2 linked regions of the Ketobacter sp. MCCC 1A13808 genome follow. The protein of the gene in region 2 interacts with the protein of the main gene of each other region in a pairwise test. Links are inferred from orthologs where the notes say so. Each region holds a gene or a part of one and is shown on either strand. Other genes may lie near its edges.

Region 1 (4,933 bases), on a different replicon or contig from region 2:
AGCGCGTTAAATCAATTACATGCCAAGTGGCTACAGGCCAACGAAGAACAAAAACGCGAAGCGGCCCGCAAACGACAGGCAGAAGCGGAAGCCCGCTTGCGCGCTGCCAAGGAAGAAGAAGCCAGAAAAGCAGCGCTACTGTTAGAGCCGCAAGAGGATAAGGTAGACCGCGTTGACGCAACCGAATCCCGCACCGAAGAAATACTACAGAACTCCGCTCTGGCTTTAGAGAAAACGGAAACGGAAGCTGATGAGGTGGGTGACTTTATAGCCCCCAGAACTATTAGCGAACACGAAATGACTGCCGCTATGCAAGCAATCGAGCAGATTCAGGTGGGCGGGTGGATCGCGCAGCAAACGTCTGAGGGCGAACTAAGGTGTAAGCTGGCCGTAAAAATCCGGGGTCGCGATAAATTGGTGTTCGTGAATCGCGTCGGTATCAAGATTTTGGAAATAGATAAGCAGGAATTGGCGCGTTTGATGGTCTACGGCGCAGTTTCAATTCTGGATACAGGGTCGGCTTTTGATAGTACCTTGGAACGGGTAGTCAGAAGTATTCAGAAAGAAAAACGATAGGATAAAATATGGCAGATCAACGCAGTCATAAACGACAAAGCCGCAAAGAAGATGCTTATCTGGAAGTAACCATAGATGACGCTGAAGGTGGGTACATTCAGAAGGTTATCGCCTGTGAGACGGTTGATCTTTCTCAGCGGGGTTTAAAAATTTATATGAGTGAGCCTGTTGAACAAGGCCTTATCTCAGAAATTCTGGTTGAAATATCCGGGGAACAGGGGCGGTTTTTTCTCACCACGGAAGTAAAATGGATCAGTCCTACCGGTGATGATGGATGGTACTTTGCGGGCTTTGAAATTTTCGATGCCGAAAATACCGACTTTGAATCCTGGTCTAGAATGGTGGATCAGCGTGCGGAACGAGAGCGTAAAGAGCCGTAGCTCAGGGTCAATCCCAATCCCCTCCGATCATTTTCGCCAGAGGGGGCATCGCGCGTTTACTATTGCACGCTCTCGTTGTCGCTGAATACACCTTCGAATAACACCGACGTTAAGTAGCGTTCGCCGGAATCCGGCAGAATGACCACAGTGGTTTTGCCTTTATTTTCGGGTCTGTCTGCTCTCCGGATGGCGGCACAAACGGCAGCACCGCAGGAAATACCCGCAAGTATGCCTTCCTTTTCCATCAGCAGGCGGGCGTATTTGATGGCATCGTCATTGCTCACCTGTTCAACCCCGTCTACCATTTTCAGGTCCAGATTCTCGGGCACAAACCCGGCACCGATACCTTGTATTTTATGAGGCCCGAAATTCAATTCTTCCCCCGCCAATGTCTGGCTTATTACCGGAGAATCCACTGGCTCTACTGCGATGGATTGAATGGGTTTCTGTTTGGTGTGTTTTATATATCGGCTAACGCCGGTGAGTGTGCCTCCGGTGCCGACACCGGCTACGAAAATATCCACTGCGCCGTCCGTGTCTTCCCAGATTTCGGGGCCGGTGGTTTTTTCATGGATACCGGGATTTGCCGGATTTTCGAATTGTTGCAGCATAATCGTTTTACCGCCGCTTTGTTCCACAATTTCGGCCGCTTTGGCGATCGCTCCTTTCATGCCTTTCGGACCTTCTGTTAGCACCAGATTAGCGCCCAGCGCCTTGAGTACCTTGCGCCGTTCCAGACTCATTGTCTGCGGCATGGTCAGCGTTAATTTATAGCCGCGTGCGGCGCAGACATAGGCCAAAGCGATACCGGTATTTCCGCTGGTGGGTTCGACCAACTCCATGCCTGGTTTTAACAAGCCGTCACTTTCTGCTTGCCAAACCATATTAGCGCCGATGCGGCACTTGACAGAAAACGCCGGATTACGGCTTTCAATTTTCGCTAACACCGTATGTGGCGTTAGATTTTTCAATCGAACTAAGGGGGTATTACCAATGGTGAAAGAATTGTCTTCGTATATTTTAGTCATTGTAAATATCCAGTTAATGAAAAATCCCAACGCGAAAAGGTTGTGCAGTGAAGGATTCTACTCCCTTGTTATGCATTTTCAATGCGGCAACCCAGTTCACAGAGCCATTGTGGCAGTGTTCACATTGACCAATTTATTGCCCGGAAGTGCCACTTAGTGCCCGTTTTATTGTGGGGCTGTTCAAACTTTCATCCCACTGCCGAGGAGGTTCACTGCTAGCCTTTTATAAAGATGTTAAATGACCGTCGGGATGTGAGGGACTTATGAAATATTGGATGTTGGCCGCTTTTTGCAGTGGTCTGTGTGCGGCAACCACCGTCACTGCTGGACAGAATGACGCCGCGGATGTGGTAGCTGATCAGGTGTTCAGAGCGGGCCTGGAGTATTGCAATCAGGCATCGAAAGTGAGTAGAACGGACGCGTCTGCTGCGCGCGAGCATTTTGCACAATATTTATCGCATCTGGAGCGCGCCAAGACGATCGCGGCGCAGGTGGTTCAGGACAATAGTTACATCCAGCGGGAAGCCCGGCGCTGCAGTCTGGTAGAGGATAATATTGCCAGACTGGAAGCTATGACGTTGGCCCAAGCGAGTCTGGATCGCTGCGGGGAGGTCCGCATGGCCTTGGACCAAGGCGCGCTGACCCAGGCCCAGACAAAATTCAATGAGTATGAAACCATGAGCCAGCAGGCACTTGCAGTAACCCCCACGGTTTTGCGGGTAGGTTCGCTCGGTGTGCAGTTTCGGCGTTGCGACCAGCTGGTGGAGAAAATTTCGTTAGCGAAAGTAAAACGAAGCCGTGTGGCTCTGGAAACGGAGCGCACGCTAGCGGGCTTCAAGCGCGTTATGGACAGCTGTTCTGTAGCTGAAAAGCTACTGCAGAGCCCGATGGAGGATAGCGGAAAGTTGCAGGCCACCAAACGGGTTCTGGAGCAGGTGAGTGAACAGCTGCAGCTCGCTGATCGTCAGGCAGCCGAATTAGTAAGGTCTGCCGTTGCCAGTGGCGTGGCCTATGAACAGCAGGTGACGGATGCCCAGTATAACGCGTCGGCTTGTCGGCAGAATCTGCTCTCGCAGGTATCCGCAATCCGCCATCAGGTGCAACAAGCGGGGTTGCAGCAACACGTTGCCACGGTAGAACAGCCAGAGCCGGTCGCAGCATCTGCTGCTGTACTCGTTCAGGAAGAGGTTAGTCCCTATGCCGCCAAGCCGAAAAATCCGGAAGAGGTTTCGGTCATCGGAGGGGTGGTTCAGTTAGGCACTCCTGAATTCTGATCAGAATTCAATATATTGAAAATATAGTCAGCCAGGGTTGATCGATTGTGCCGCCTATGTGTCCGGTATGGCCATTTTCAACCCCTTCCTCTGTGGATAGAGTGGGAATCAGACTTCCGGGGTAAGACTCCGGGGCACATTAATGGCCTTCATGACGTCTACAAGAGAAGTGGATTTGGTTTATAATGTCGCCAAATTAAAATGGTTCAAGGCGAAGACTATGCAATTTCAAGGTACCGATCAGTACGTTGCCACCGACGATCTTAAACTAGCGGTGAATGCAGCGATCCAGTTACAGCGCCCATTATTGATTAAAGGTGAACCCGGCACCGGTAAAACCATGCTGGCAGAACAAGTCGCGGAAGGGTTGGGCATGCGGCTGCTGCAGTGGCACATTAAATCCACCACCAAAGCACACCAGGGTTTATACGAATACGATGCAGTATCCCGGTTACGCGATTCTCAGTTGGGCAATGATAAAGTCCATGACATCAAAAATTACATTAAAAAAGGTAAATTGTGGGAAGCCTTTGAATCCGGTGAACAGGTTGTATTGCTAATCGATGAGGTGGACAAGGCAGATATCGAGTTCCCCAATGATTTGCTGCAAGAACTGGATAAGATGGAATTCTATGTGTATGAAACGCAAGAAACCATAAAAGCCACTATACGGCCTATCGTCATCATCACCAGTAACAACGAAAAAGAACTGCCGGATGCTTTCTTGCGTCGCTGTTTTTTCCATTATATTGATTTCCCCGATAAGCCGACCATGGAACAGATCGTGGAAGTGCATTTTCCCGGCATTAAAAAAACGTTGCTAAAAGAAGCGATGGAGGTGTTTTTTGACGTGCGCAAGGTGCCGGGCCTGAAAAAGAAACCATCCACGTCAGAATTGATCGATTGGCTGAAATTATTGTTGGCCGACGATATCCCCGAAGACATATTGCGTAACCGTGACACCAAAAGTGCGATACCGCCACTTTATGGCGCCTTGGTCAAAAACGAGCAGGATGTTCATTTGCTGGAGCGTTTGGCATTCATGCACCGTCGTGAGAGCTAAGCATGTTAATCGATTTTTTCTTTGAACTGCATGAAGGCAAAGTCCCGGTCAGTATTCGGGAATACCTGGACTTGTTGTCGGCGCTGGAACAAGGTGTCATTTATGCAGACATGGATCAGTTTTATTACCTGTCCCGAACGGTATTGGTCAAGGACGAAAAGCACTTTGATAAATTCGACCAGGCTTTCAAAAAGTATTTTGAAGGGCTGGAAGTGCTGGATGAATTGTTTGAAAACTTGATACCGGACGATTGGCTGCGCAAAGAAATTGAAAAAAACCTGAGCAAAGAAGAGTACGAAAAGCTCAAGGAGTTAGGCGATCTTGATAAGCTCATGGAGGAGTTCAAGAAGCGCCTGGAAGAGCAGAAAAAGCGTCATCAGGGCGGTAATAAAATGATTGGCACCGGCGGAACATCCCCGTTTGGCGCGTATGGTCAGAATCCGGCTGGATTCCGCATGGCGGGACCGGGACGGACTGGCAAAGCGATAAAAGTCTGGGAAAAACGCCAGTATCGTAATCTGGACGATTCGGTTGATTTGGGCGTGCGTAACATTAAGATGGCTTTACGTCGCTTACGTAAGTTTACCCGTAGTGGGATGCCTGATCAGCTGG
Region 2 (8,475 bases):
CTAAATGCTTATGCCCATGCGGTGCGGCAGCAATACCGTTTTTATAGCTATGGCGATGCCATGTTAATTCTTTGAAGCCCAGGAGCAGTCAATGATGGACACCAAAGCATGAAGTTTGACCTGATTAACACCGACGCAGGCGCCCGTCGCGGGCGCTTGCATTTTGAGCGGGGCACCGTGGAAACACCGGCCTTTATGCCGGTTGGCACCTATGGTTCGGTGAAAGCCGTGCTGCCGAAAGAGGTGGCTGATATCGGCGCCCATATTATTCTAGGTAATACTTTCCATTTAATGCTGAGGCCAGGCACGGACATTATTAAATTGCACGGTGATTTGCATGATTTCATGCAGTGGCGCGGCCCGATCCTGACAGACTCCGGTGGGTTTCAGGTGTTTTCGCTGGGTAAGATGCGCAAAATTTCCGAAGAAGGTGTTAAATTTCAGTCCCCTGTTGACGGTAGCCCGGTATTCCTAAGCCCCGAAATTTCAATGCAGGTGCAGCGGGATTTGGGTTCCGATATTGTCATGATATTCGATGAGTGCACGCCTTATCCTGCAACGGAGCAGCAGGCCCGCGACTCAATGGCGCTGTCATTGCGTTGGGCCAGACGCAGCAAAGTGGCGCACGGGGATAATCCGTCTGCGCTGTTTGGCATTGTGCAAGGTGGCATGTACGAAAATTTGCGGCTGGAATCGCTGGCCGGTTTGAAAGAGATCGGTTTTGACGGCTATGCCATCGGTGGGTTGTCGGTGGGTGAGCCGAAAGAGGAAATGCTGGCGGTGTTGAACTATCTGCAGCCCCACATGCCTAACGACCGGCCTCGATACCTCATGGGGGTAGGCAAGCCGGAAGACCTAGTAGAAGGCGTGCGTCGCGGTGTGGATATGTTCGATTGTGTGATGCCCACTCGAAATGCCCGAAACGGGCATCTATTTACCGCGGACGGGGTGGTCAAAATCCGTAACACCGTACATAAAACCGATACCGGGCCATTGGAAGAAGGCTGTGATTGCTACACCTGCAATAACTTCTCCCGAGCGTACCTGCATCATCTGGATAAATGTAAAGAAATACTCGGATCGCAATTGAATACGATCCATAATTTGCGCTATTACCAGCGTCTGATGGCCGGTTTGCGTAGTGCCATTGAAACGGGTACATTTGAGCGCTTTGTGGCTGACTTCTACCAACGGCGGGGCATTCCGGTGCCGGCGTTAGGCTGAATACTCTAATTTAACTGTAAACAACTTGAGGTAAGTATGAGCTTTTTTATAGCAGATGCTATGGCTGAACCAGGAGCCGTAGCGGCTCAACAGGGTAACCCGATGACGTTCTGGGGCATGATGATTGTCATGGTTGCCATATTCTATTTTATGATTATCCGGCCTCAATCCAAGCGTAACAAAGAACACAAGGCGTTGATGGGTGCACTAAGCAAAGGCGATGAAGTGGTATTGTCCGGCGGTATGATGGGCAAGGTGACTAAAGTTGTGGATGAATACGTTGTAGTGGACGTTGCGAACAACGTAGAAATTTCCTTTCAAAAAGCCGCTGTAACGGCAGTCCTGCCCAAAGGCACTTTGAAAAGCATTTAATGATCTGAATGGCGTCATCAAGGAAGATGGCCCGTAACGACCGACGACGAAAAGAATAGGGTCAACCCCCATGAATAAATATCCGCTGTGGAAGAACCTGGTGGTGCTGGTAGTCGCACTGTTTGGGTTGATTTACGCATTACCCAATTTGTATCCGGATGATCCGGCATTGCAGATAACCGCAAAAAAAGCCGGTGAAAAAACCAGCCAGGAACCGTTGGATCGCGCAGTGCAGGCGTTGGAAAAGGCGGGTATCGAGGTCAAACGATCGGGTTTGCTGGACGATTCCGCCTTAATCCGTTTTAACACGATTGATGACCAGATTAATGCGAAAGAAGTGGTTCAGGATACGCTGCACGAAAATTATGTGGTGGCCATGAATCTGGCGCCCAACACACCCGGATGGTTGAAAGAATTGGGTGCCGCTCCGATTAAGTTAGGCCTCGACTTGCGCGGTGGAGTGCACTTCCTGATGGAAGTGGATATGGAAAAGGCAACGCAAACCCGGCTGGACAACACCCTGAATGGCATCCGGGATCGGCTGCGAGAAGAGCGCATCCGTTATAAGCAGGCATCGCGGGAAGATAGCCAGATCCGGCTCAGTTTTACCAAAAGTGTCGATATCGATGCAGTGCGTACTATTCTGCGTTCCGAGTTTAAGGAGTTTTTGGTTCAGGAAGAAGAAGCCGATAATCAAACCACGCTGATGCTGTCGCTGTCTGAGCAGTCGGCAAAGGACATTAAAGATTATGCCATTAGCCAGAACTTAACCAGCTTGCGTAATCGTGTGAATGAGTTGGGGGTAGCAGAGCCGGTCGTTCAGCGCCAGGGTGCTGACCGCATTGTTATTCAGTTACCAGGAATCCAGGACACTGCGGAAGCAAAACGCATCATCGGTCGTGCAGCCAATCTGGAATTCCGTTTGGTGGATTGGGAAAATGATCCGCTTACCCGTCGCGCGCCCATTGGTTCCGAGTTTTTGAATATGCGGGGTACAGGGCAGCCGGTGTTGTTGAAAAAAGACGTAATCGTCACCGGCGATCGAGTTATTAACGCCAACACCGGGTTTGACGAAAACGGGCGGCCCCAGGTAAATATCGAGCTGGATACGGTCGGTGGCCGGCGCATGCTGAAACAAACCAGTAAGCACGTGAAAGATTCCATGGCAGTGGTGTTTATTGAACTCGAGCCGGAAAAACGTAAGGTGATGGAAGGTGGCGTTGAAATTGAAAAGATTTTCACTAAAGAAACCCGGGAAGTAATCAACGTCGCAACCATTCAGAGCTCACTGGGCTCAAGCTTCCGTATCACCGGGTTAGACAGCCCGGCAGAAGCGAAAGAGCTGTCTTTGCTGTTAAGAGCCGGTGCATTGGCGGCCCCCATGTATTTTGTGGAGGAGCGGACCGTCGGGCCCAGTTTAGGCCAACAGAATATCAAGGCGGGTCTGATGTCCCTGGTTGCGGGATTCTCGTTGGTTATGTTGTTCATGATCGCGTACTACAAGCTGTTCGGGCTGATCGCGAATACAGCACTGTTAATGAATTTGTTGTTACTGGTGGCGATCATGTCCATCATTCCTGGCGCGACACTGTCATTGCCCGGAATGGCCGGTATCGTATTAACCGTGGGGATGGCGGTGGATGCCAATGTCCTGATTTTTGCACGCATAAAAGAAGAAATGGCCAACGGCGTTTCACCCCATGCTGCGATCAATGCGGGTTACGATCGAGCTTTTCTTACTATTTTGGATGCGAACATTACTACGTTGCTGGTCGGGCTGGTCCTGTTTGCTTTTGGCTCCGGTCCCGTTAAAGGATTCGCAGTCACGCTGTCCATCGGCATACTCACTTCCATGTTTACAGCTATTGTCGGGACTCGCGCAATCGTGAATCTCATATACGGTGGCCGTGCATTGAAAAAATTAAGCATATAAAGAGGCCATCATGAATAAAACGACGACATTTAATTTCATGGGTGCCCGCCACATTATGGGGGCGATGTCCGTACTGCTTATTATCGGCTCCATTATTTCTATCTCAATTAATTTTCTTGAGCTGGGTCTGGATTTTACCGGTGGTACCCAGATTGAAGTGGAATACCCCCAAGCTGCGCAGTTGGAAGCCATTCGTGATGAATTAAAGGGCAGTGCATATCCCGATGCGACGGTTCAGCACTTTGGTCGCCCGGAGGAGGTTCTGGTTCGTGTTCCGCCAGTGGACGGTGAAGACAAAGACCAGGTTGGAGCACAAATTCTGCAGATATTGCAAGGCCATAGCGAAAGTGTCCGGCTAAAGCGTGTGGAATTTGTTGGTCCGCAGGTCGGCGAGGAGTTGAGGGATAAGAGTGGTACCGCGCTGATTCTTGCGTTGGGTTTAATGCTGATCTATATCACGTTGCGCTTTCGGTTTAAGTTTGCGGTGGGTGCGGTGATGGCTTTGTTCCATGACGTCATTATCACAATGGGCTTTTTCTCAGTGACTCGATTAACTTTCGACTTGACGGCCTTGGCAGCAATATTGGCTGTTATTGGTTACTCCCTCAATGACACGATCGTGGTATTTGACCGGGTTCGCGAGAATTTCCGTAGAGACCGGGGCGCGACACCCGCTGAGATTATTAATAATTCGCTTAATCAGACGCTTAGCCGGACGTTAGTGACATCGTTGACGACGCTGTTGGTGTTGATCGCATTGGCACTTTTGGGAGGAGAAATGATATTTGCGTTCGCAATCGCATTGATCGTGGGCATTGTCGTGGGGACCTATTCTTCAATCTATGTGGCGAGCAATCTTCTGCTAGTTCAGAAAATAAGCCGTGAAGATTTTATGGAGCAGGAAAAAGCGGCAGACGATATGCCCTGAGCAGAACCAGTCGGTCGACAAATAAAAACGCCGGCTTCAAGCCGGCGTTTTTATTGGGATTCGTGTACAGAGTGTGTCCGATTAGTAGCGTCGTTGCTCGGGGCGACGAGCCTCCACCGGAATGGGGATTGGCTTTAGTTCTGGTTCAATATGCTGCGGCGGTAGAGTGAAGTTCTGTAAGAAGGCCGTCAGTAACGCTTTGATTTCTTGCCAATTCATATTCTTATCCTCGCTCTCAGCGACCCAATACAGTCGCACTGAATTCAGTATAGCGAAAAAATGCCTTGATGGCAGGGGTTTGAGCAAGAAATTACTTTTTTATGACATTAGCAGGCCTGGCGGACAAACCTGCTACGTTAGATAGCCTGTTTGGATCAGGATTGGTAATGGGGTGCCATATGGGGATGAATTGTTTGTAGCATGGGCTTAAATAACTTAGGTGGCGCACATACAATATTGCCGGACTTCGCATAATCCGATCCGCCCCGGGGGTCACCGACTAATCCACCGGCTTCTGTAATCAGTAGTGCTCCTGCCGCCAAGTCCCATTCTGACAAGCCGAACTCCCAAAAACCGTCGTAACGACCGGCGGCCACATAGGCCAGATCCAGTGCTGCGGCACCCGCTCGGCGTATGCCGGCGGTGGTTTGGGTAAAATCCCCCAAGATCCCCATGTAAGCATTAAAATAACGCTTCTGATCCGGACGGAACGGAAAACCGGTGGAAAGCAGGGCTCCGTCCAGTTTGGCCTGCTTACTGACGCGTATACGGCGACCGTTAAGCTGGGCTCCACGTCCGCGGCTGGCCGTAAATTCTTCTTTGGATACCGGATCCAGGACAACCCCGACTTCAGTTTGGCCACGGACTTTCAGGGCGATAGAAATCGCAAACTGCGGCACACCGTGGATGAAATTGGTGGTTCCGTCCAATGGGTCAATAACCCATACATAATCTTTGTCCCGGCCCTCAACCAGGCCATTTTCTTCGCCCAGAAAGCAGTGGTCCGGGTATCGTTTCTGCAAACCTTCGATGATGCGCTGCTCAGACGCCCGGTCTACTTTAGTAACATAGTCATGTGTGCCTTTGGACTCTACTTCAATAGACTCCACCTGCTCATAGGCTTTGTAGATCATCTCGGCGGTAGAGCGGGCTACGCCCAGCGCGGTATTCAGCATGGGATGCATGATATTAATTACCTGGAATTCGTGGTTCATAGGATTATGGGTTGCGCATGATAGCAGAAAGCAACCGTCAGCTTGAGCAAAATCTGGTACCATTCGCCTCCTTTTTCGCTATCTGGACAGACTCATGGAATCACTTAATCGACTTCGTATCGTCATGATTAATACCAGCGACTCCGGCAACATCGGGGCGGCAGCGCGAGCAATGAAGACCATGGGGGTGAGCGATTTGTGCTTAGTGGCTCCGAAAGAATACCCCACGGCAAAAGCGACCGCCCGAGCCACTGGTGCGGCGGACCTGTTGCACCGGGCTACGGTGGTCGATACTCTGGAGCAGGCAATCGGGGATTGCCAATTGGTGTTCGGAACCAGTGCCCGAATGAGGACAATACCCTGGCCGTTGATGACGCCAAGGGAGGCTGCCCAGGTTGTCATGAATGAGCCGCAGGGTGCGGATATCGCCATTGTGTTTGGCAGGGAAGACGCTGGCTTAACAAATGAAGAACTGCGACGCTGTCATTATCACATCAGTATTCCGGGTAACGAGGCATATTCAGTTTTAAATATTGCCGCTGCAGTGCAGGTTATATGTTATGAAATGCGCATGAATGCGTTAGCCAGCAAAGAGAGTGAGCAGGAAGGTGCGGCTGCGCCGATGATGCCGTTGGAATTCCGGGAGTGGGATGAGCCTTTGGTTACATCCGAGGATATGGAGCGATTTATGAAGCATTTTGAAGAGACCTTGCTTGATATAGGCTTCTACGATCCCAATAATCCTAAACAGCTGATCACACGAGCCCGCCGATTGTTTATGCGTACCCGTATGGATCGTCTGGAAATGAATTTGATGCGCGGCGTTTTGTCCACGGTTCAGAAACGTGTAAAAAAAGAGCCGTAGCTGCTCACAGACAGATAAAGGTAGATAGGTAGCCTCATGCTAGAAGGCGTTCGTGAAGATATACAATCGGTATTCCATCGGGATCCTGCGGCCCGCAACAGCGTTGAGGTGTTGCTTAACTATCCCGGATTGCACGCGGTGTTATTTCACCGCCTGGCTCATCGACTTTGGAAGATGAACTTTAAATTGCTTGCCCGTTGTATCTCCACCTTCTCCCGTTGGCTAACCGGTATCGAAATTCACCCGGGGGCTACTATCGGGCGTCGCTTTTTCATTGATCACGGCATGGGCGTGGTAATTGGAGAAACGGCGGAAGTTGGCGATGATGTAACCCTTTATCATGGGGTTACCCTGGGGGGAACCAGCTGGAATAAAGGCAAGCGCCATCCGACATTGTCAAACGGTGTGGTGGTTGGTGCCGGGGCGAAGGTGCTGGGCCCAATTACCGTCGGGGTCAATGCCCGCATCGGCTCCAATGCCGTAGTGACCAAAGATGTTCCCGCAGAAGCGACCGCGGTGGGGATTCCCGGAAGGATCATTTGCAAAGATGAGGATGGCGATTGTCAGAAGGAAAAACAGCGCCAGGCCATGGCCAGTAAAATCGGCTTCGATGCTTATGGGATGACGTCGGATATGCCGGACCCGATTGCGCAATCACTGAAGCATATGTTGGACCACATGCATGCAGTGGACAAAAAGATTTCGGCAATGAGTAATGCGCTCGAGAAAATGGGTACAGACTGTGGTAAACAACTACCTGAAATCCGGGATGACCTGTTTCAACAGGGTAATAAATCCGAGACTGCGGTCGACTTAGTTGCCAAGGCTTCAAAAGTTGACTGATATACCAGGAAGCAGCAGAATGTTGTTTTAAGCCTGCACTTAGCGTGGCGCGGGCTCCCTTAGCCTGCGGAGGCTCTCACATGAAACTCACCACCAAAGGTCGATATGCTGTGACCGCAATGCTGGATCTTGCATTGCACGCACAGTCCGTTCCGGTCAGTCTGGCGGATATTTCTGAGCGGCAGGGCATTTCCATTTCCTACCTGGAACAACTTTTCGCAAAATTACGTAAAAATGAGCTGGTGTCCAGTGTTCGTGGCCCGGGTGGCGGTTATCGCCTGAGCCGTGAAGCGGCGGCTATTTTTGTCGCACAAATCATTGATGCTGTTGATGAAAAAGTCGATGTGACCCGCTGCGCCGGGCAAGGGGATTGTCAGGACGGTGAAACCTGCCTGACCCATGAGTTGTGGCAGGATTTGAGTCACCAGTTACACGATTTTCTCTCGAATATCAGCTTGCAAAGTCTGGTTGATCGGGCTGCTGTTCGGAAGGTGGCAGATCGGCAGGATAAGTATCAGCAAGACAAGAGTATAACCGCAGACAGAGTGCCTTTGAGCGAAATTGAATAGCGGCCAAACGCCCGGATTTTGCGCCTACGTACCCCGCTCCACTATAATGCCTCGCCCGTAATGTCGTCGAAGATGAGAGACTAATGCGCCCCGTTTATCTGGATTATGCTGCAACTACCCCTATGGATCCTGCCGTCGCCCAAATTATGGCTGACTACCTTACGTTGGATGGCGTATTCGCTAATCCGGCATCCCGTTCCCATATTTATGGTTGGCAGGCTGAAGAAGCTGTGGAAACCGCGCGTCAGAAAGTGGCGGCATTAATCGGCGCGGAAGCGCGGGAAATCGTCTGGACGTCGGGAGCGACGGAGTCGGATAATCTTGCCATCAAGGGCGTGATGGAATCCCGCCTGGACGCAGGGCAGGGCAGTGGCAAGCATATCGTAACCTCCGCAATCGAGCACAAAGCAGTGCTGGATACCTGCCAATATCTTGAATCACGATATGGCTTCCAGGTGACCTACCTGAGACCGGACCCGAAGGGGTTGATTTACCCGGATCAGGTGTTGGAGGCGCTTCGCGAGAAC

The links. Proteins that work in one complex are often made in the same cells at the same time.
Region 1: the proteins of cysE (region 2) and cysK interact in binary tests that used the Escherichia coli proteins (3 or more experiments, as listed by UniProt). The link is inferred for Ketobacter sp. MCCC 1A13808 from one-to-one orthologs.

What each region holds. Positions count from the first base shown.
Region 1 is NZ_VRKW01000001.1:153,661-158,593, reverse strand. The notes cover bases 1-2,950. They hold cysK (cysteine synthase A), read right to left. Parts: upstream 1,985-2,950; coding sequence 1,016-1,984; downstream 1-1,015. Other genes in these bases: FT643_RS00710 (hypothetical protein), read left to right, coding at 2,248-2,950; FT643_RS00720 (PilZ domain-containing protein), read left to right, coding at 585-956; FT643_RS00725 (DUF1631 family protein), read left to right, coding at 1-576. In the rest of the region: more of FT643_RS00710, read left to right, coding at 2,951-3,258; FT643_RS00705 (AAA family ATPase), read left to right, coding at 3,479-4,321; FT643_RS00700 (vWA domain-containing protein), read left to right, coding at 4,324-4,933.
Region 2 is NZ_VRKW01000018.1:43,675-52,149, reverse strand. What follows is about bases 5,654-8,475. They hold cysE (serine O-acetyltransferase), read left to right. Parts: upstream 5,654-6,572; coding sequence 6,573-7,379; downstream 7,380-8,475. Other genes in these bases: FT643_RS20680 (IscS subfamily cysteine desulfurase), read left to right, coding at 8,032-8,475; iscR (Fe-S cluster assembly transcriptional regulator IscR), read left to right, coding at 7,460-7,948; FT643_RS20695 (RNA methyltransferase), read left to right, coding at 5,766-6,536. In the rest of the region: tRNA preQ1(34) S-adenosylmethionine ribosyltransferase-isomerase QueA, read left to right, coding at 1-75; tRNA guanosine(34) transglycosylase Tgt, read left to right, coding at 109-1,224; preprotein translocase subunit YajC, read left to right, coding at 1,261-1,596; protein translocase subunit SecD, read left to right, coding at 1,667-3,529; protein translocase subunit SecF, read left to right, coding at 3,540-4,457; FT643_RS20705 (hypothetical protein), read right to left, coding at 4,539-4,676; FT643_RS20700 (inositol monophosphatase family protein), read right to left, coding at 4,832-5,641.